DNA from 3 places in the Aerococcus christensenii genome. Region 3 is predicted to be linked to each of the others. Evidence: predicted binding sites of a transcription regulator. Region 3 holds the regulator's gene; each other region holds the start of a gene.

Region 1 (6,622 bases), 470 kb from region 3:
CGGGTGCTGACATGACGAGCAAATCGCATTTCGTGCGTAACCACAATCATTGTCATATGATCATCTCGTGCTAAGCTCTTCATAACATGGAGAACTTCCCCTACCATTTCTGGATCTAAAGCCGAAGTAGGTTCGTCAAACAATAGCACTTTAGGCCGCATAGCTAGGCCTCTCGCAATAGCTACTCTCTGCTTCTGACCGCCTGAAAGTTGGCTCGGATAAGAATCTTTTTTATCCCACATATTCACACGTTTTAATAATTTTTCCGCGCGTTCATATGCTTCTTCTTTACTTTCTTTTAAAACTTTTACGGGAGCTAATGTGACATTTTCTAATACTGTCATATGTGGATAGAGTTCGAAATGTTGAAATACCATTCCAAAATCTCTGCGTATCTTTCGAATATCACATTTTGAATCCGTCACATCCTGTCCATCACAATATAAATGTCCGGAAGAAATTTCTTCTAAAGCATTAATACAGCGAAGAAGAGTCGACTTTCCAGATCCAGAAGGTCCAATTAGGGTGACTACCTCACCTTCATCAATTTCTAAATTTATATTGTTTAAAGCATGAAAATCACCATAATATTTTTCTACATCTTTGAATTGAATAATCAACGCTTTCACCTCTTCTAGTGTTTTCTATCCATTCATGAATTCTTATAAAATTTGAGTGACAGATAAAAAAATTGTACAAGTATTCAATCAATAAGTCAAAATATTTCACACAATCCTTTCAAAAGTATAAAACAAAAAAGCAGAGTGCCTCACGGGCATTCTCTGCTTTTAAACTGTTTGTGAACTTTCTAATTAGGCTATTAGAAAGTTCAATTTATTTTTAAATTACATGTGAATAGCTTGTCCTAAGACACCTTCAGCTGTATCCATCATAATTTCACCAAGTGATGGGTGACCATGGATGGTTAAAGTAATATCTTCTGCATTCATTCCGGCTTCAATTGCTAATCCAGCTTCAGCCATAACATCAGAAGCGCCTACTCCGACCATTTGTGCACCAACAATCACATGATCTTCTTTAGTAGCTACAAGGCGAAGGAATCCTTCTGTTTGATGTAAGGATAAGGCACGTCCATTTCCAGCTAATGGGAATTTCGTTGATTTAACATTCAAACCTTTTTCTTTGGCTTGTTTTTCTGTTAAGCCATAGGAAGCTACTTCTGGATCCGTGAAAGCAACAGATGGCATTACACGGTAGTCTACTGCAGCAGGTTTCCCGGCAATAGCAGCTGCAGCCACTTTACCTTCATAAGAAGCCTTATGTGCTAAAGCAGCACCAGGAACGATATCACCAATAGCGAAGATGTGATCTACACTTGTCCGGCCTTGATTATCAACTTCAATTAAGCCACGTTCATTCATTTTAACGCCGATAGCTTCTAACCCTAAGTTTGAAGTATTGGGACGACGACCTACACAAACTAATACGTAGTCTGCAACGATTTCGTTAGCTTTGCCGTCTACTTCATATTTAACAGTTACAGAATCTCCATTATCAATAGCTTCTTTAGCCATTGCTTTAACATGGATATCCATTCCTTTGGCTTTCATTCCTTTTTGAACAACAGCTACTAAGTCTTTTTCAAAGTTTGGCAAAATTTGTGCCGAGCCTTCTAGGATAGTGACTTGACTGCCTAAGTTTGCATAAGCAGACCCTAATTCAGACCCAATAACACCCCCGCCAATAACGACTAATTTCTTAGGAACTTCTTTTAAGTTCAAAGCGCCAGTGGAATCAATCACACGGCCACCAAATTTAAAGCCTTTAATTTGAATTGGAGTAGAACCAGTGGCAACAATCGCATTGTTGAAGCTATAAAGTTGATGAGTGTCATCTTTACCCATTACGGTTAATTCATGACTTCCATTAAAGTAAGCTTCCCCACGAATAATTTGAACCTTGTGTTTCTTAAGTAGCATTTCAACGCCACCTGTCAAGGTCTTAACCACTTTATTGTCTTTCCATTCTTGAGTCTTAGTGAAATCTAGAGTAGCTTTAGAATCTACCCCAAAGATTTCTGACCCATGATTAGCATTATGATAAGCATGTCCTGCTTGAATTAAAGCTTTTGATGGAATACAACCTACATTTAAGCACACGCCACCAATATATTCCCGTTCAATAATGGCCACTTTTTGACCATCTTCAGCTGCACGAATAGCAGCTACGTATCCGCCAGGGCCAGCCCCAACGACAACGGTGTCTAACTCAATCGCCATTGCACCAACAACCATTTATCTGAAAACCTCCCTTAAGATTCCATTAATAATAATTCTGGATCAGCTAGCAAACGTGAAATTTCGTTTAAGAATTTTTGACCTGTCATGCCATCTACAATACGGTGGTCGAAGGTCAAAGATAATTTCAAGACACGTCCAACTGCTAATTCGCCGTTTTCATCTACAACTGGTTCTTGAACAATAGAGCCAAATCCTAGAATAGCTACTTCTGGGTAATTAATGATTGGGGTGAAGAATTCACCACGCGCGGAACCAATATTAGAAATGGTAATTGTACCATTTGACATGTCATCAGGTTTTAATTTACCTGCATGAGCCAATTCAGCTTTTTCATTAATTTCATCAGCAATATCAAACATCGACTTGCTATCTGCCCCATGAATAACTGGAACAAAGAGACCTTGTTCTGTATCTGTAGCAATTCCAACATTGTAGAAATGTTTAACGAGGAATTCATGAGCATTATCATCAACAGAAGCATTTAACATTGGATACTTCTTAGCAGCAGCTACTACAGCTTTTACTGCGTATGGTAAGAATGTTAACTTGGTATCACGTTCAGCAGCAATCCCTTTGAATTTCTTACGATGTGCCCAAAGTTTAGAAACTTCCACATTCTTGAATAAGGTAACATCTGGAGCAGTGTATTTAGAAGTTTCCATTGCTTTAGCGATAGCTTTACGCATTGGAGTCATCTTCACATGTTCTACTTGACCTTCGAAGTTTTGTGGAGCTGGAGCGGCTGGTGCGGCTTCAGCAGCAGGTGCTGCAGCGGCAGCTGGAGCAGCGGCAACGGCTACGCCACCTTGGAAGTTATCAATATCTTGACGTAAGATACGTCCATTTTTACCAGTACCTGGTACTTGTTTGATATCTACACCTTTTTCGCGCGCATATTGGCGAACAGATGGCATAGCTAAAATCAAACGATTTGGATCAACAGCAACAGGTGCTGGTGTTGGAGCAACTGGGGCTGGGGCAGCAGGTGCAGCTGGTGCTGGTGTTGGAGCAGCTGGGGCTGGGGCAGGTGCTGGGGCAGCTTCTGCAGCCGGAGCAGCTTCTGCAGCCGGAGCAGCTTCTGCACTGTTATCTGGTAAACCTTCTCCTTCAAAGGAAATAAGAGGTTCCCCGACCATTGCAACTTCCCCTTCTGGTACATAAATCTTAACGACTTTACCACTTACTGGGGCAAACACTTCTTCAACAGATTTATCGTTTTGAACTTCAACAATAACGTCTTCTTCTTTTACTTCGTCGCCTTCAGCAACATGCCAGCTAACAATCTCGCCTTCGCTCATGCCTTCGCCGACATCTGGCATATTGAAAATATAAGCCATATTTGCAAATCATCCCTTCTGTATTTATCCTAACTATTAGAAGTTAATAGTTTTCTTAACGGCTTCCTTGATGTCTTCTACATTTGGTAACCAATCATTTTCAGCTAAACCAAATGGATAAACAGTATCTGGAGAAGCAACAAATTCTACAGGTGCTTCTAAGGAAAGAATATTCCGCATAGAGATTTCAGCAATAATATTGTTTCCAGCACCAGCTTCACGCTGTGCTTCTTGAACCATGACTACACGTCCTGTCTTTTGAACAGACTTGCCGATGGTTTCATAATCAACTGGAGAAACAGTTCTTAAGTCAATAACTTCAACAGAAATGTTTTCTTTTTCTAATTCTTCTGCTGCTTTGAGGGATTCACGTACCATGTAACCATAAGAAATGATTGTTACATCTTTCCCTTCACGTGCGACATTTGCTTCACACAATGGAACGGTGTATTCTTCTTCAGGTACTTCTTCACGGAAAGAACGATACAATTTCATATGTTCTAGGAAGATGACTGGGTCATTATCACGAATAGCTGAGATTAAAAGTCCTTTAGCATCATAAGGGTTAGAAGGAATAACCACTTTAATACCTGGCGTTTGAACAAACAAACCTTCAACAGAGTCTGCGTGCATTTCTGGTGTATGAACACCACCACCAAATGGTGAACGAACAGTAATTGGGAAATTACGTGTTGCGCCATAACGGAAGCGGTAACGAGACATTTGACCTGCAATAGAGTCCATTACTTCAAACACAAATGCGGAGAATTGAATTTCCATAATTGGACGGAACCCTTGTAAGCATAGACCGATAGCTAAACCACCAATACCGGATTCAGATAATGGAGTATCGATAATACGGTCTTCACCATATTTATCAAACAAGCCTTTTGATGCACGGAAAACCCCACCGTTCTTACCAACATCTTCACCAAATAGTAAGAGCTTGTCATTACGTGCCATTTCTTGATCCATCGCTTCAGTGATGGCTTCAATCATTGTTTTTCCTTTTGCCATGCTTAGTCACTCTCCTTTGCTTCAAAAATAGCAATTTGTTCTTTGATATTTTGTCCTGGATTTTCAAACATGTACTTCAAGAAGTCAGAAACTTTTTGTTTAGGTTCAGCTTCAGCAGCTTTAATTGCTTCTTGAATTTCTTCTTTCAAGCTTTCAACATATTCTGTTTCTGTCTTTTCATCCCAAAGTCCCTTGTTTTCAAGGAAAGCACGGTAACGAATTAATGGTTCACGAGAAGTCCATAATTCAATATCTTCTTTTGTACGATAAATCTTAGGATCATCACCAGAAGTAGAGTGTGCGCCTAAGCGGTTTGTGATGGTTTCAACTAAAACAGGACCATTACCTGCTGCTACCCATTCACGTGCTTGTTTAGCAACTGCATAAACAGCTAATGCATCGTTTCCATCTACTTGTACTCCAGGGAATCCCGCTGCAACTGCCTTTTGTGCTAAAGTTTTAGCAGCACTTTGTTTAAAGCGAGGTGTGGAAATCGCAAATCCGTTATTTTGAACAAAGAACACGATTGGAGCTTTGAAACGACCTGCATAGTTCCATGCTTCATAAGAGTCACCCTGGCTAGAACCACCATCACCTGTATAAGTATAAGAAACATTCTTGGAGCCATTTAATTTTTGACCAACGGCATTCCCCATACCTTGCATTAATTGTGCCCCGATAATAATTTGTGGAGGCATTGCGTTCAAACCTTCTGGATATCTGTTTCCATCAACGTGACCACGTGACCAATGGAAAGCTTTTTCAATAGAAAGACCTTTAGCCACAAGTTCTGGGATATCACGATAACCTGGGAATAGCCAGTCACCTTCTTCAAAAGCATAAGAACTTGCCATTTGGGAAGCTTCTTGGCCATAAGTAGGTGCATAGAATCCTAAACGACCTTGACGAGAATAAGCCATAGAACGTTCGTGAAGAGTTCTAGAGAAGACCATTCTCTTCATCAATTCTACGAGTTGATCGTCTGTCAAATCAGGCATAATGTCAGGATTAACGACATTTCCTTCTTCGTCTAGTATGCGAACCATCTTAAATTGGTCAGCGATACCAGCCAGTTGTGCTTCATAATCTACTGGTTGTTTTGCCATCTGTACACATTCCTTTCTGAATAAAAACCTATTAAAAAGTGTATCTAAATTGTTCTAATCACTCTTCACTCTCTCAATTTATCATCTTCCAAAATCAATTTCAACGAAACCTCTTCCAGATTTTAAACTTTCTATATTAATACAGCTCTCTTATATGTGAAAGCATTAACAGAATATACATGTTAACGCTTTCACATTACCGTCGTTACACTGTTTGCTGAGGGAGCAGCTTCTTTTCAGTTCACTGTTCATCTGTTTTATTTCTGTTTCTTTTTTTATTCCTTGTTTATATAACATCCGACCTTTGACTTATTCTCTATTATTTGAGAAAATATGTTATTGTAAGACACGTGTTTGATCACGTAACGTTGAGGAGGAACTTTATGTATTATATGAATGACATTACCAGAGACGGAGAGCCTGTCCTAAGACAAGTTTCTGAAAAAATCGAATTTCCTTTAACCAAAAAAGATTTGCAACTCGCCCATGATATGATGGAATATCTCTACAACAGTCAAGACCCTAAAATCGGTAAGGAAATGGGACTTCGCGCAGGGGTTGGCTTAGCTGCTCCACAAGTTGGTGTAGGTCGCCAAATGATAGCCTTATTAGTTCCGAAACTTGATCCAAACGCTTATGCTGACGATTTCGACCTAGAAAAAGTGATGGTCAATCCTAAAATTGTGAGCCATTCCGCCGAAAAAATCTGTTTGAAAGAAGGCGAAGGCTGTCTCTCCGTAGATGACGATGTTCCTGGTTATGTTCCACGTTACGCGCGCATTACCGTTACTTATCAAGATATACAAGGGAATTCCTACAAAAACCGTTTTAAAGGATATCCCGCTATTGTCCTCCAGCATGAAATCGATCACTTAAATGGTCATCTTTACTATGATCGAAT
Region 2 (6,622 bases), 730 kb from region 3:
CTTACAAAACATTACTATTCCTCAACTTCAAGCAGCCCAAGGAGAGATCGCCTCTGCGCTTGAAGAAAAGGAAAGAGAAGAGTTTACTCGCTTGAAAGTCGTTAAACGTATTTTAAATGCTAAAAATGAAGCTCAAAAAGCACGTATGCAAGCTGAAAATGCGTAAACTCTACAAAAAAACCGCCTATCTAAAAAAGACAGGCGGTTTTCTTTTAAGAACATGCTCTTTTTATCCTTTCTCCTTTTTCAAAAAAGACTAGCTTTTAAAAGAGAGAATCACTATAATAAAACATAATTTATGACTTAGTAAGGAGTGATTCCATTGAATCGTAACCATTTGTTTCCTTTAGTTGCTACAGCCTTATACGCTGCCATAATTATTTTAGCGATTACCTTTATTCATATTCCGATGCCTTCCGCACTCTCTAAGAGCTTTGTCCATCCTGGGAATGCTCTCGTTGTTCTCGGCTTACTCCTCCTTGGAGAAAAGAACGGGACTTTTGCAGCTGTCATTGGACTTTTTCTCTATGATACTCTTAATGGTTATGCTGCCTCTGCCCCTTTTACTGTTCTTGAAAATCTCATCGTCTTGCTCATAGTAAGTCTTCTCTACCGCAAAGTTTATCATTCAAAATTAACCCTTGGGCGTCTCAGTTTTATTGGAAGTCTAGCAGGCTTAACCAAAGTCATCGTGATTTTTATCAAGTACACCCTCCGTCAATACCTTCTCGGAAACTCCTTGTTTGCTTCCTTAGCCATCGCAGCAACCGGAATGCCAGCTAGCCTGTTCACAGCGATCGTTACTGGTCTTCTCGTAACCACTCTCTACTTTCCAATGAAGAAAATCTTTGATCGCTATCAACTCACCCAAAATTAAGCCTAAAAAATCCGCTATCCCTAAAATTTAACTAGAGATAGCGGACGTTTTTTAGGTGAAATTATTTTTGCCCATAATAGGCATTTTTACCATGTTTTCGGTAATAATGTTTATCCAAATAATGTTGCGGGATAGGCTCGCCAGCTTGTCGCCTTAAATTTTCTGTTCGTTCTGCCATCTCACAAACTGTTTCAATGACTTTCCCAACTTCTACAGATTTCATTGCACTATTTCCCCAAGAAAAAGTCCCATGATTTCTAACCAAAACGCCCGGTACGGCTATTGGATCAATCTTGCGGTCACGGAATGTCTCTACAATGACTTTTCCCGTATTTTCCTCATAGGCTTCTTCCACTTCTTCTTGTGTTAAATCACGCGTACAGGGAATGCACCCATAAAAATTATCCGCATGCGTGGTCCCATAAACCGGAACGTCACGTCCTGCTTGTGCCCATGCTACCCCTTGAACACTATGTGTATGCGTAATTCCTATAATTTCTGGAAATTCTCTAAATAAAACCACATCCGTAGGGAGATCTGAAGACGGCCTTAAACTTTCTTTTTCTAGAACGTTCCCTTCTAAATCTGTCACGACCATATCTTCAGGTGTCATGGTTTCATAAGGGACCCCTGAGGGTTTAATCACAATCACACCGATCTCTCGATTTACTTCTGCGACATTTCCCCAAGTCAGCGTGACTAAGCCATACTCTGGCAATTTTAAATTAGCTGCACAGACTCTTTCCTTCATCTCACGAATCATTTCTTCTTTAGACATGGAAGCCCGCCTCTCTCATAAATGGTAAGACATAATCTTTTGCTTTTTGAATTTCTTCTTCTGGATGCTCTGAAGTTTCTGACCACATCTCAATCATAAAAGTTCCGTTATAATTCAATCGTTTTAAGGTCTTAAAACAGCCTAAAAAGTCAACATCTCCTGCCCCAAAACGGACTTCTTTAAATTTACCTGGGAAGTTTTCTGTGACATTTAAAGTGTCCTTGACATGACAGGCCACAATTTCATCAATGCCTAGTTCGAGCTCGGCACCGACGTCATTGCCTGACCAAGCGGATATATTCCCTAAATCCGGATAGACTTGCAGCCATGGAGAGTGGATGGTGCGTTTAATGGCATTGAATTTCGTAATCGAATTAATAAAGGGATCATCCATAATCTCAATAGACAACATCACTTGTTTTTCAGCTGCCATATGTACAGCTTTTTGTAAATTTTCCATAAAATAAGCGCGTGAAGTCAGTGTTTTTTCTTCATAATAAACATCGTATCCTGCCAACTGGATATTTCTAACCCCTAAATCAACTGCCAAATCAATCGCTTTTTGCATCATATCTAAAGCTTTTTCTCGTTTTTTAGGGTCTGCGGATCCAAAAGGATAACGTCGATGGCCACTCAAACATATCGAAAAGATGCGAAGACCACTTTCATACATCGCTTCGACTACTTCTCGCCGTTCTTCCTTCGTCCACTCTAATCGCGCAAGACGTTCATCCGTCTCATCAATGGACATTTCCACAAAATCAAAGCCTAATTTTTTTGCCATTTGTAACCGTTGTAACCAGGTAATGCCTTTAGGAAGTGCTTTTTCATAAATACCTAAACTGACCAAAATAATTCCTCCTTATTACTGGGTGCCCTTCTTCTTAATAAAAGAAATTCAGCGATTCTGGGGAGCCGACCGCTGAACTGTTCAACTTATCTGCAGTCTATTAACCCCAGATCTCTTTAATTTTATTTTGGAAATCTATCGCTGCTTGTTTGGGATCTTCTGCTTGGGTAATCCCACGCCCTGCAATAAATGTGTAAACCTCTACCCCTTTAAAGAGATCCAAAATCTCAACTTTTAATCCGCCAGTAACGGATACTTTAAAGCCCATATCCACTAATTTCTTGACTTTTGTGAGATCCTTTTCTCCCCAAGTTTCTCCAGCAAGAAGCGCGTCTCGGCTTTGATGATAAATCGCTTGATGGATGCCTGCATCTAACCAAGCTTGCGCTTGATCATAGGTCCAGTCTCCATAAAGTTCCACTTGAACTTCATCGACTTCTTTCGCCGCAGCTTTCATGGTTGGAATCGTGGCTGAACAAATACAGGTCATAAAGTTTGCCCCGGCTTCTTTCAAATTTTTAGCAACCGTTCCCCCGGCATCTGCACATTTAGGATCCGCTACAATTAATTTATCTGGATACAAGGCTCTAAAACACCGGACAACTTCTGCGCCGTCTTGTAACAAAAGAATTGTCCCTGCTTCAATAATATCTACAACGTCTCCTACGGCTTTAATATCTGCCAGGGCACTCGCTAAATCATTATGATCACACGCTATTTGTAATTTTGGTAAACTCATTGGTTCATTTCCTTTCATTTTGTACTAATAAGAGGTCTTATTTAAAATTTAATTTCAATATCATTATCTGAAACTTCCTCTTCTTCAATTGTCACTTCCTGAATAGGGACTTTAGGCTTTGTAATCGAGCAAATTAAAGCTGTCACTAATGCTCCTATTAAATAAGCAGCTATCCAAAGATGAGGTTTATTGGTTAAAGGAATAGAGAAAACCCCTCCATGAAGGACAGGGACTTCAACTCCCCACACTAAAATCAGAGCATGCGCTAACCCGGAACCAATCGTAGATGCCGCAATTACACGAACAGGATCTCTAAAGGCAAAAGGTAATGCGCCTTCTGTGACTTGACATAAAGACAGAGCAATAGCTACTTTTGCGTCTTCTCTTTCTTCAGGTGTATATTTTTTAGGAGTTAACAATAAAGCGCTAATCGCCATTCCCAATGGAGGCGCCATTGCCGCTGCATTTTTACCAGCCGCAGGTCCCCATATACCTTCTGCTGCAAAAGCTGAAACCACTGAAAATCCAATTTTATTCACTGGGCCTCCCATGTCAAATCCAGTCATCGAACCTAATAAAAAGCCAAGCACAAATTTAGAAGATGTATTCATATTCATAAAGAAATTAACAACTGCCGCTGTTAATTGGGCGAGTGGTGGCCCAATGACATATAAAATAAAAAGTGAAGCAATCAATCCAGAAAAAACAGGTAAAATAACAATTGGCATCATCGATTTCATCGCCCGACCGACTTTAAAATATTTCTTCATTAAGAGAATTAAAATTCCAATAAGCAGTCCTGATAAAATTCCTCCTAAAAAACCTGCTTTGACTTGGCTCGACAGAAATCCTGCTACAAAACCTGGTGCAATTGCTGGTTTTCCTGCAATGGAATTTCCAATGAAAGCAGTTAAAACAGCAATCATAATTCCAAATGAAGCATTACCTGTTTGTAATAAGTAATAACCAATACTCCCAGTAACCTCTACACCACCTATCATTCGAGATAAGGCTGTTGCAAAACCACCGAGAACAATAACAGGAATCATATAAGAAATCCCTGACATAACATGTTTTTTAGTATCTTTTAAAACATTGATTACAATATCCATTAATGCGCCTCCCACTTTTCTCTAATTTTTATCAATAAATTTTCAGGTGATTTAATGCCTAATTTAGTTGGAACTTCCACAATTGGTTTCCCTTTAAATCTTTCTTTTCCAGTCACTCCTATATCTACACAAAATCATTCTTCACTTTCTCTTTGTACAATCTTTTAATTTCACTAATTCTCAACTTCTTGATTCCATGAGTTCACTAAGTTGTATCCACTTTCTTTTTATATCAAAAAAATAGCCTCCTTCGATACACGCTCAAAGGAAGTTGTTCTCGCCTTTGAATTTCTCTAAACGATAGATCAATTAATAGTTATTTCAAACAGATTATGGCAACACTATTTTCTCCCGATACACTCCATTTTTTTATAAAAAAAGCTCAAAACTGCTTGACAATTTTATCACAAGCGGTACAATAAATTTGCTAGTAGCCCCTTAAAGTAACTACTAATATGGCCATATTTTTTAGTTGGAGGGAATGACATGTCACTTATTCATTTACTTGAACAATTTAATTTTACAGAATCAGAAGCAAAAGTTTATATAGCCTTTTTAGAAAACGGACCCACTACTGGGTATGAAATCAGTAAACTTTCTGGTGTCGCTCGTTCGAAAATCTACAACATTATCGAAAGTCTTATCCAAAAAGGAGCTTTAATTTATTCACAATCGGATCGATCCAAAATTTACAAAGCCGAATCTATCGATACTTTATCAACCGTTATTCAGCAAAAAACTAATTCCAATTTAGCAAAACTCAAACAAGAAGCCGCATCTCTTACCCCACAAAAGGAAGATAATCAAATTTGGAAATTAAGTGACTGGGAAGTTGTGGAAACTCGAGCAATAAATATGATTCAATCAGCTACAGACCAAGTGATGATTCAAATATGGGCAGACGAATTAGATGATACTTTAGAAAAAGCCCTTTTAGAAAAAGAATCCCACTTAGAGAAATTTGTTGTTATTTTCTATGATCTAAAGAAAAAATACAAAACAAAACTTCATCGAATCTATTGTCATGGTTTTGAAAAAGAAAAACTCAAAGATATGAATGGTCGATGGATCTTAATTACTGTAGATAGGAATCAAATGCTTTATGTTAGCTTAAATTCTGAAGGAATGACTCAAGCTATTTATACTGAAGAAGCTCAAATGGCTCTCTTTGCAAGAGAATATATTCTTCATGATGCCTATTGCTTAAGAATCTTAGAGCATTTGCAAACAAGTGCTGTGAAAGAATTCGGCGAGGCTATGGAAAAAGTAAGAGATATATATAAAATTAACGAATAGAGGATGAAAAAATGCTTGTTAACACTATTTTATTTTTAATTGTCATTGTTAACGGATGGTTTGCAGTAACTTTTATCAAAGATCTAATCAAACACAAAACAGAAGTTATGAAAGAACCCGGTAACCCTATCATAATGGCTATCGTTACTTTCTTGATGTTCTTATTATCTACATTCGGAATTTCCGATTTTGCAATTGGCTCTTCCTTATATCCTAAAGCCAAATGGGTCAGCGATAAAAAATTACCAGGGACTTTAAATACAGAATGCGTCATTCCAGTAGCTGTGATGGCTTTATCCTACATCTCATCTATCAAAGTAGGTTTGCTCACTCTAGCTACTGCTATTATCTGCCAAATTATAGGAGCCTATGTCAGCCCTAAATACGTTACAAAACTCCCTGCTAAAGTTATCAAAGAATTCGTCGCTGCTGGATTAATTATTGCAGCTGCTCTAATTTTAGCCGGAAAATTTGGTGTTTATCCTACAGGAGGAGAGGCCACTGCTCTAACGGGTGGTAAATTAATCTTGTTTGCTGTTCTATGTGTACTTTATGGTGCTTTAAATAATATCGGTATTGGGTCTTATGCCTTAACAATGGCAACCGTCTATGCTTTAGGTTTAAACCCAGGAGTAGCTTTTCCAATTATGATGGGGGCTTGCACCTTCTCAGTTCCTATTGGATCCATGCAGTTTATTAAACTCGATGCTTATAGTCGAAAAATTACCTTATTCACTTCTACTTTTGGTGTTATAGGCGTATTAGTTGCAGCTTTTGTCGTAAAAAGCTTAAATACTTCCACTTTGCAATGGATCGTTGTGATTGTTATTCTATATTCCGCAATTACCATGCTAAAAAGTGCTTTACAAATGAAAAAGGAGAATTAATCTTATGGAAATTCGAATCTTAAATAGAGAAAATATTCAACAAGTCTTATCTATGAAGGAAACCATTGAAGCTGATAAAGAAG
Region 3 (6,622 bases):
TCAATTTCAGTAATACGCGCTGACTAAAAATTAAATCATGCGTAGCATGCATATTACGAGTCATATTCTCTGGGAAGACTGTTAAATTCTTCAAAATACGGCCAAATCGATTTAAGATATAGTTCAATAAAATCGTTGTATCTGGCAGAATGATTCGTTCAGCAGAGGAATGCGAAATATCACGCTCATGCCAGAGGGAAACATCTTCATAAGCAGTGATCATATGACCCCGAATAACCCGTGCAAGGCCGGTAACATTTTCACTACCGATAGGATTGCGTTTATGAGGCATCGCACTGGAGCCTTTTTGACCACTTGCAAAGTATTCTTCAGCTTCTCTGACTTCTGACTTTTGCAAGTGACGAATTTCAGTCGCAATATTTTCAATACCTGTGGCAATAAGCGCCATCGTAGCAATATATTCAGCATGCAAATCTCTCGGTAAAACTTGGGTTGAAATTTCTTGTGGGCGAATCCCTAAATGTTGGCATACATAAGCTTCTACCTGAGTAGGAACATTTGCAAAAGTGCCAACTGCCCCAGAAATTTTACCCGCTTCTACCCCCTTAGCAGCGTGTTCAAAGCGTTCGCGATGACGTTTAAATTCACTATACCAACGTGCAAATTTTAAACCAAACGTCGTAGGTTCTGCATGTACCCCATGTGTTCTTCCCATACAGAGAGTGGTTTTATATTTCAAAGCGCCCTCTTTCAAAATATCCAAAAAACGGTCAAGGTCTTGACGTAACACGTCATTGACCTGTTTTAATTGATAACCGTATGCCGTATCTACAACATCTGTAGAGGTTAACCCGTAATGCACCCACTTCTTTTCTTCTCCCATTGATTCAGACAAACACCGGGTAAAAGCTACAACATCATGTTTCGTCTCTTTTTCAATCTCTAGGATACGATGAACGTCAAATTTTGCATGATCCCGTACAGCTTGTGCGTCTTCTTTCGGAATTTCCCCTAATTCTGCCCAAGCTTCAACCGCTAAAATTTCTACTTCTAGCCAACTTTGATATTTATTTTGATCTGACCACAAAGCCGCCATTTCTGGTCGGGTGTAACGACTTATCATCTCTCATCCTCCATTAACCATATTTTATCTAAGTTTTCACTCAGATCTTCTTTATAAATGTATGCTAATTTTATTTTTTATTCAAGTTTTTCCTTATCTTTCTCCTTAAAAGTTACTTTCTCTTAAAAAAATAAGTAAAGTACTAAGAACTTGCGGTATAATAATGTAGTGGTCCCCTTGTGGGATTCTAATCTTTAGTATTGCGTCTTAACGTAGACTGTAAAAAAAGGAGAATAAATTATGACATCGGTTGTTGTTGTAGGAACACAATGGGGGGACGAAGGTAAAGGGAAAATTACTGACTACCTCAGCAAAAACGCTAATATTATTTCACGTTATCAAGGTGGGGATAATGCAGGACATACTGTTCAGTTCAATAATCAGACCTTTAAATTACATCTGGTTCCTTCTGGAATTTTCGCCTCTGATAAATTAAGTGTGATCGGAAACGGCGTCGTTTTAAATCCAAAATCTTTACTCGAAGAATTAGATTATCTTCATAAAGCAGGTATTTCCACAGATAATCTACGTATTTCAGAAAGAACACAAGTGATTATGCCTTACCACCGTTTAATTGATCGTTTAGACGAAGAACGTAAAGGGGATAATAAAATCGGAACCACCCAAAAAGGAATTGGGCCAGCTTACGTCGATAAATACGCACGAATCGGTATTCGTATGGGAGATTTAATCGACCCTGAAACCTTCCGTGAACAACTCAAAGCTCACTTAGACGTTAAAAACGAATTGCTCACCAAATTCTACGGTGTAGAACCTCTTGATTACGAAAGTATGTTAGAAGAATACACTGCTTATGGTCAACAATTAAAAGCTTATGTAACAGATACTTCCTTATTGCTAAATGACGCTTACGAAGAAGGCAAGAACTTATTATTTGAAGGAGCACAAGGTATCCTCCTAGATATCGACCATGGAACCTATCCATTCGTTACTTCTTCGAATCCTGTCGCAGGTGGCGCAGCAACAGGCGCTGGCATTGGACCTACACGTCTCGATACAGTTATCGGCGTATGCAAGGCTTACACTTCTCGCGTAGGTGACGGTCCATTCCCTACTGAACTCTTTGACGAAATTGGAAACCGTATCCGTGAAATTGGTCATGAATATGGAACAACTACTGGTCGTCCACGTCGTATCGGCTGGTTCGATGGTGTGGTAGTTGCTCACGCTCGCCGCGTATCCGGAGTAACCAAACTCGCCTTAAACTGCTTAGATGTTTTAACCGGATTAGACGAAATTAAAATCTGTGTAGGTTACAAACTTCCAGATGGCACAATCAGCCGCTCCTACCCAGCTAACCTTCGTCTTCTTAACCAATGCACACCTGTTTACGAATCCTTACCAGGTTGGCAAGAAGATATCACAGGATGCACACATTTCGATGATCTTCCAGAAAATGCCAAAGCTTACGTTCATCGTATCTGTGAAGTAGTTGGCGCACCCGTTGCTACCGTATCCGTTGGCCCAGATCGCGAACAAACTTTAATTTTAGATCACATTTGGTAATTCATTCTTTCAATGGGTTCACCTAATATTAGAGATTTCCAATAAAAAGAAAACCTCTCCAGGATGACTGGGGAGGTTTTTTCTCTGCCAAATTTGATAAAAAATCTCCCTCATTAAGAGAGAGATTTTTTAGAGTTATTTATTAATACATGCCTGGAGCTTGTGGGGCCATACCTGCATCATCTTTTTCAGGTTTTGGTTGATCTGCCACAACAGCTTCAGTCGTTAAGATTAAGCCAGCAACAGAACCTGCATTTTGTAAAGCAGATCTTGAAACTTTTGTAGGATCAACGACACCATCTTTAATCATATCTACCCATTGACCACTTGCTGCGTTGTAACCTACACCAAGTTCTTTTTCATGAATATGTTCAACAATAACAGAACCTTCTAAGCCAGCATTTTCAGCAATTTGGCGAAGAGGCATTTCTAAGGCACGACGAACGATATCAGCACCAGTTGCTTCATCTCCGCTTAATTGATCTACTAAAGCAGCTACACGAGGTTGAACGTTCATATAAGCAGTTCCACCACCAGCAACAATACCTTCTTCAACCGCTGCACGTGTAGCGTTCAAAGCGTCTTCAATACGTAACTTACGTTCTTTTTGTTCAGATTCCGTTGCGCCACCGACACGGACAACAGCCACGCCGCCTGCTAATTTAGCTAAACGTTCTTGTAATTTTTCACGGTCATAATCAGAAGTGCTGTCTTCGATTTGTTTCTTAATATGTGCGACACGTTGTTCGAGTTGTTCTTTGTTTCCTTTACCTTCTACAACAGTAGTGTCATCTTTGGTGATCGTTACACGACCAGCTTGACCTAATTGTTCAAGAGTGGTGTCTTTCAATTCTAATCCAAGGTCATCTGTAATAACTGTACCACCTGTTAAGATAGCTAAGTCTTCTAATTGAGCTTTCCGACGGTCACCAAAACCAGGAGCTTTCACAGCAACCACATTAAAAGTTCCACGAATCTTATTCAAAACTAAAGTTGGAAGAGCTTCCCCTTCAATATCATCAGCAACAATTAATAAAGCTTTGCCCTTTTGAACAATTTTTTCAAGTAAAGGTAAAATATCTTGAATATTGGTAATCTTTTTATCTGTTAACAAGATATAAGGATCGTCTAAGGCAGCTTCCATCTTGTCATTATCTGTTACAAAATATTGGGAAAGGTAACCGCGATCAAATTGCATCCCTTCTACAACTTCCAAAGTGGTATCCATAGATTGAGATTCTTCAACGGTGATAACACCATCTTGACCTACTTTTTCCATAGCATCTGCAATTAATTTACCGATTTCTTTATCGCCAGATGAGATAGCTGCAACATTCGCAATGGATTCTTTAGATTCTACAGGAACAGAAATTTCTTTTAAGCCATTAACTGCTTCCCGAATAGCTTGGTCAATCCCACGACGAATACCTACAGGATTAGCCCCAGCAGTAACATTCTTAAAGCCTTCATGAACAAGTGCTTGAGTCATAATAGTAGCGGTTGTCGTTCCGTCCCCAGCAACATCATTGGTCTTAGAGGCGACTTCTGCGACTAATTTTGCTCCCATATTTTCAAAATGATCTTCTAATTCAACATCTTTCGCAATAGTTACTCCATCATTGGTAATTAATGGAGAACCAAAGCTCCGTTCAAGAACTACATTACGTCCCTTAGGTCCAAGCGTTACTTTAACCGTATTCGCCAACTTATCAATACCGTTTACCAAAGCTTGTCTTGCATCACTTGAATATTTAATATCTTTAGCCATTTTATCAATCTCCTTATCTCAATGAAATAACTGAAATTTTCTAAGATCTATTATTCTACAATCGCTGTTAAATCTTTTTCTTTAACGATGAGATATTTTTGACCCTCATACTTCACTTCACTCGTCGCATATTTTTCAAAAATAACGTGATCGCCCACTTTAACTTGTGGCGTATAGTCTTCAGTAGCTTCACTAACTGCAACTACTTCTCCAATCTGAGGTTTTTCTTTAGCTGTTGATGGGAGAACAATTCCTGAAGCCGTTTTCTCTTCTTCTTCCTTCACTTGGATAATGACACGTTCATTTAATGGTTTTAACATTCGTACCCCTCCATTACATTTATTCTTTAATTAGCACTCTATCATTTCAAGTGCTAACCTACATTTCTTATAGTATCTCAATTAAATAAATATTGCAAGTTATATGTTGACTTTTTTTGACGTTCTTAAGAAAAACTTTTCTTTTTCCCTCAAAAAGCACTTAGAGTCTTGCATTTTTTCAAAAGTTTAGCTAATCTAAATCTAAATGGAGGGATCATGTGTCAAATAAAATTATTATTCACAATATCATCATACGATTAGTTTTTGTTGCATTTACATTAGTCTGGGCGGTATACTCTGTTACCCATACAGGATGGGGGATTAGCCTAGTCTTTTTGTTATTTATCGCAGCTACTCAACTTTATTCAGCTTGGCAAATCGCTAGCCTATACCTCGATCGTATTCAGAAAAATAAACTATAAAAATTTCCCTTTCTATTAAGAAGAGGAAACCTATCTATTAACAACAAAAAGCAGTCGAATTTCAGATAGAAATGAAATTCAACTGCTTTTTAAATCATTTTTTTATCGATTATTTTTATCGTTCGTTCCAATAAAATAGATCAATGTTTGTAATTCATTCGCCAAGTCTACATTTTGAACATGAACACGGTTACCCACATCCAAAACAATTGGTGTAAAATTCAAAATTCCTTTAATTCCAGCATCACATAAATTATTGGTTGTTTCCTGTGCAACACTATCTGGCACTGCTAAAATAGCAATCGTAATATCCATATCTTGCATAATCGTCTTTAATTCACTTAATGGATAAACAGGAACTCCACTATGCACACGACCAACAATTTCTGGATTAACATCGAAGGCTGCGCCTATGCGAATGTTATTCGTCCGTTTAAAATTATAATTCAATAAGGCATTCCCTAAATTGCCCACACCTATTAAGGCAACAGTTGTTAAGCGATCTTGATACAATTGTAAACTAAAGAAATCTAATAATTCATCAACATCATACCCGTATCCGCGCTTCCCTAACGCTCCAAAGTGAGAAAAATCACGACGAATCGTTGCCGAATCTACCTTAATAGCTTCACTTAATTCACTAGAAGAAATTCGTTTTTTTCCCATATTCTTAAATCGACTAAGATAGCGATAGTACAAAGGAAGACGCTTAGCAGTAGCACGTGGAACCTTTGCCATCTTTCCACTTCCTTTCACAAGTCGTTAGTTTAATTGTAGCATTGTCACAAAGGAAAATAAAGCAGTTTGTGAAGTAAGTCATGAGTTAAAACATGTATTTCGTGCACTGTTCTTTGTTCTTTTAGTTTAGAGTTTAGCTTAAAAAGGATGCAATTTTAGTAGTTTCCCCTATCTCTTCTAAGTATTCGATACATCTCTTGAACAAATATGATAAACTAAAGGGAACGCTAAATAACCAGAAAGGAACTCAGTAATGATTATCTTACAAGCTTCTAACCTAGCACGATATTTCGGATCAGATACTTTATTCGAATCGGTCAATTTGACCATTCAAAATAATAGTCGAATTGGCCTAGTTGGAAGAAACGGGGCCGGAAAATCTACCCTCTTAAAAATGCTCACAGGATTAGAAAAGCCTGATCAAGGAACCTTATCCCGTCAAAAAGAAGTTTCTATTGCTTATATGGATCAACACGCTGCCATTTCTGCCAGCTCACTGACTATTTATGAAGAAATGCTTTCTGTATTTGCTAAAGAACTTGAACTCCTCAAACAAGCTGAACAATTAACAGAGCAAATTGCGCAAGTTAGTCAAAGCGGCGACCAAGAAAAATATGAACAAATTCTCAAGCAATATGATCGCGTACAAGAACTTATCCATACCAGCAATGCCTATAGTATTGATTCTGAAATTCGAACCGTTCTTCACGGTTTTCATTTCCCAGAAGCCGATTATGACAAACCACTTGCCCAATTATCAGGA

What was found. Region 3 encodes Rex, which represses fermentation and respiration genes when NADH is low (regulators of the CRP and FNR family bind a similar motif). Its sites were predicted from a motif close to TTGTGAANTANTTCACAA; they were not measured.
Region 1: a site for Rex is predicted at 5,901-5,918, ahead of pdhA (pyruvate dehydrogenase (acetyl-transferring) E1 component subunit alpha). Genes of this name have one in related genera too.
Region 2: a site for Rex is predicted at 4,749-4,766, ahead of AWM71_RS00415 (TrmB family transcriptional regulator). Genes of this name have one in related genera too.

Annotation. Positions count from the first base shown of each region.
Region 1 covers NZ_CP014159.1:349,799-356,420, forward strand. The annotation lists gene AWM71_RS01750 (amino acid ABC transporter ATP-binding protein) at 1-617, opposite strand, end outside; gene lpdA (dihydrolipoyl dehydrogenase) at 846-2,255, opposite strand; gene AWM71_RS01760 (dihydrolipoamide acetyltransferase family protein) at 2,273-3,598, opposite strand; gene AWM71_RS01765 (alpha-ketoacid dehydrogenase subunit beta) at 3,635-4,615, opposite strand; gene pdhA (pyruvate dehydrogenase (acetyl-transferring) E1 component subunit alpha) at 4,618-5,721, opposite strand; gene def (peptide deformylase) at 6,105-6,622, shown strand, end outside.
Region 2 covers NZ_CP014159.1:87,476-94,097, forward strand. The annotation lists gene AWM71_RS00385 (V-type ATP synthase subunit D) at 1-166, shown strand, start outside; gene AWM71_RS00390 (ECF transporter S component) at 323-877, shown strand; gene araD (L-ribulose-5-phosphate 4-epimerase AraD) at 939-1,655, opposite strand; gene AWM71_RS00400 (L-ribulose-5-phosphate 3-epimerase) at 1,648-2,505, opposite strand; gene AWM71_RS00405 (3-keto-L-gulonate-6-phosphate decarboxylase UlaD) at 2,606-3,244, opposite strand; gene AWM71_RS00410 (PTS fructose transporter subunit IIC) at 3,286-4,356, opposite strand; gene AWM71_RS00415 (TrmB family transcriptional regulator) at 4,843-5,652, shown strand; gene AWM71_RS00420 (sulfite exporter TauE/SafE family protein) at 5,664-6,539, shown strand; gene AWM71_RS00425 (ornithine cyclodeaminase family protein) at 6,550-6,622, shown strand, end outside.
Region 3 covers NZ_CP014159.1:822,253-828,874, reverse strand. The annotation lists gene purB (adenylosuccinate lyase) at 1-1,084, opposite strand, end outside; gene AWM71_RS03905 (adenylosuccinate synthase) at 1,325-2,611, shown strand; gene groL (chaperonin GroEL) at 2,754-4,379, opposite strand; gene AWM71_RS03895 (co-chaperone GroES) at 4,430-4,699, opposite strand; gene AWM71_RS03885 (redox-sensing transcriptional repressor Rex) at 5,224-5,859, opposite strand; gene AWM71_RS03880 (ABC-F family ATP-binding cassette domain-containing protein) at 6,113-6,622, shown strand, end outside.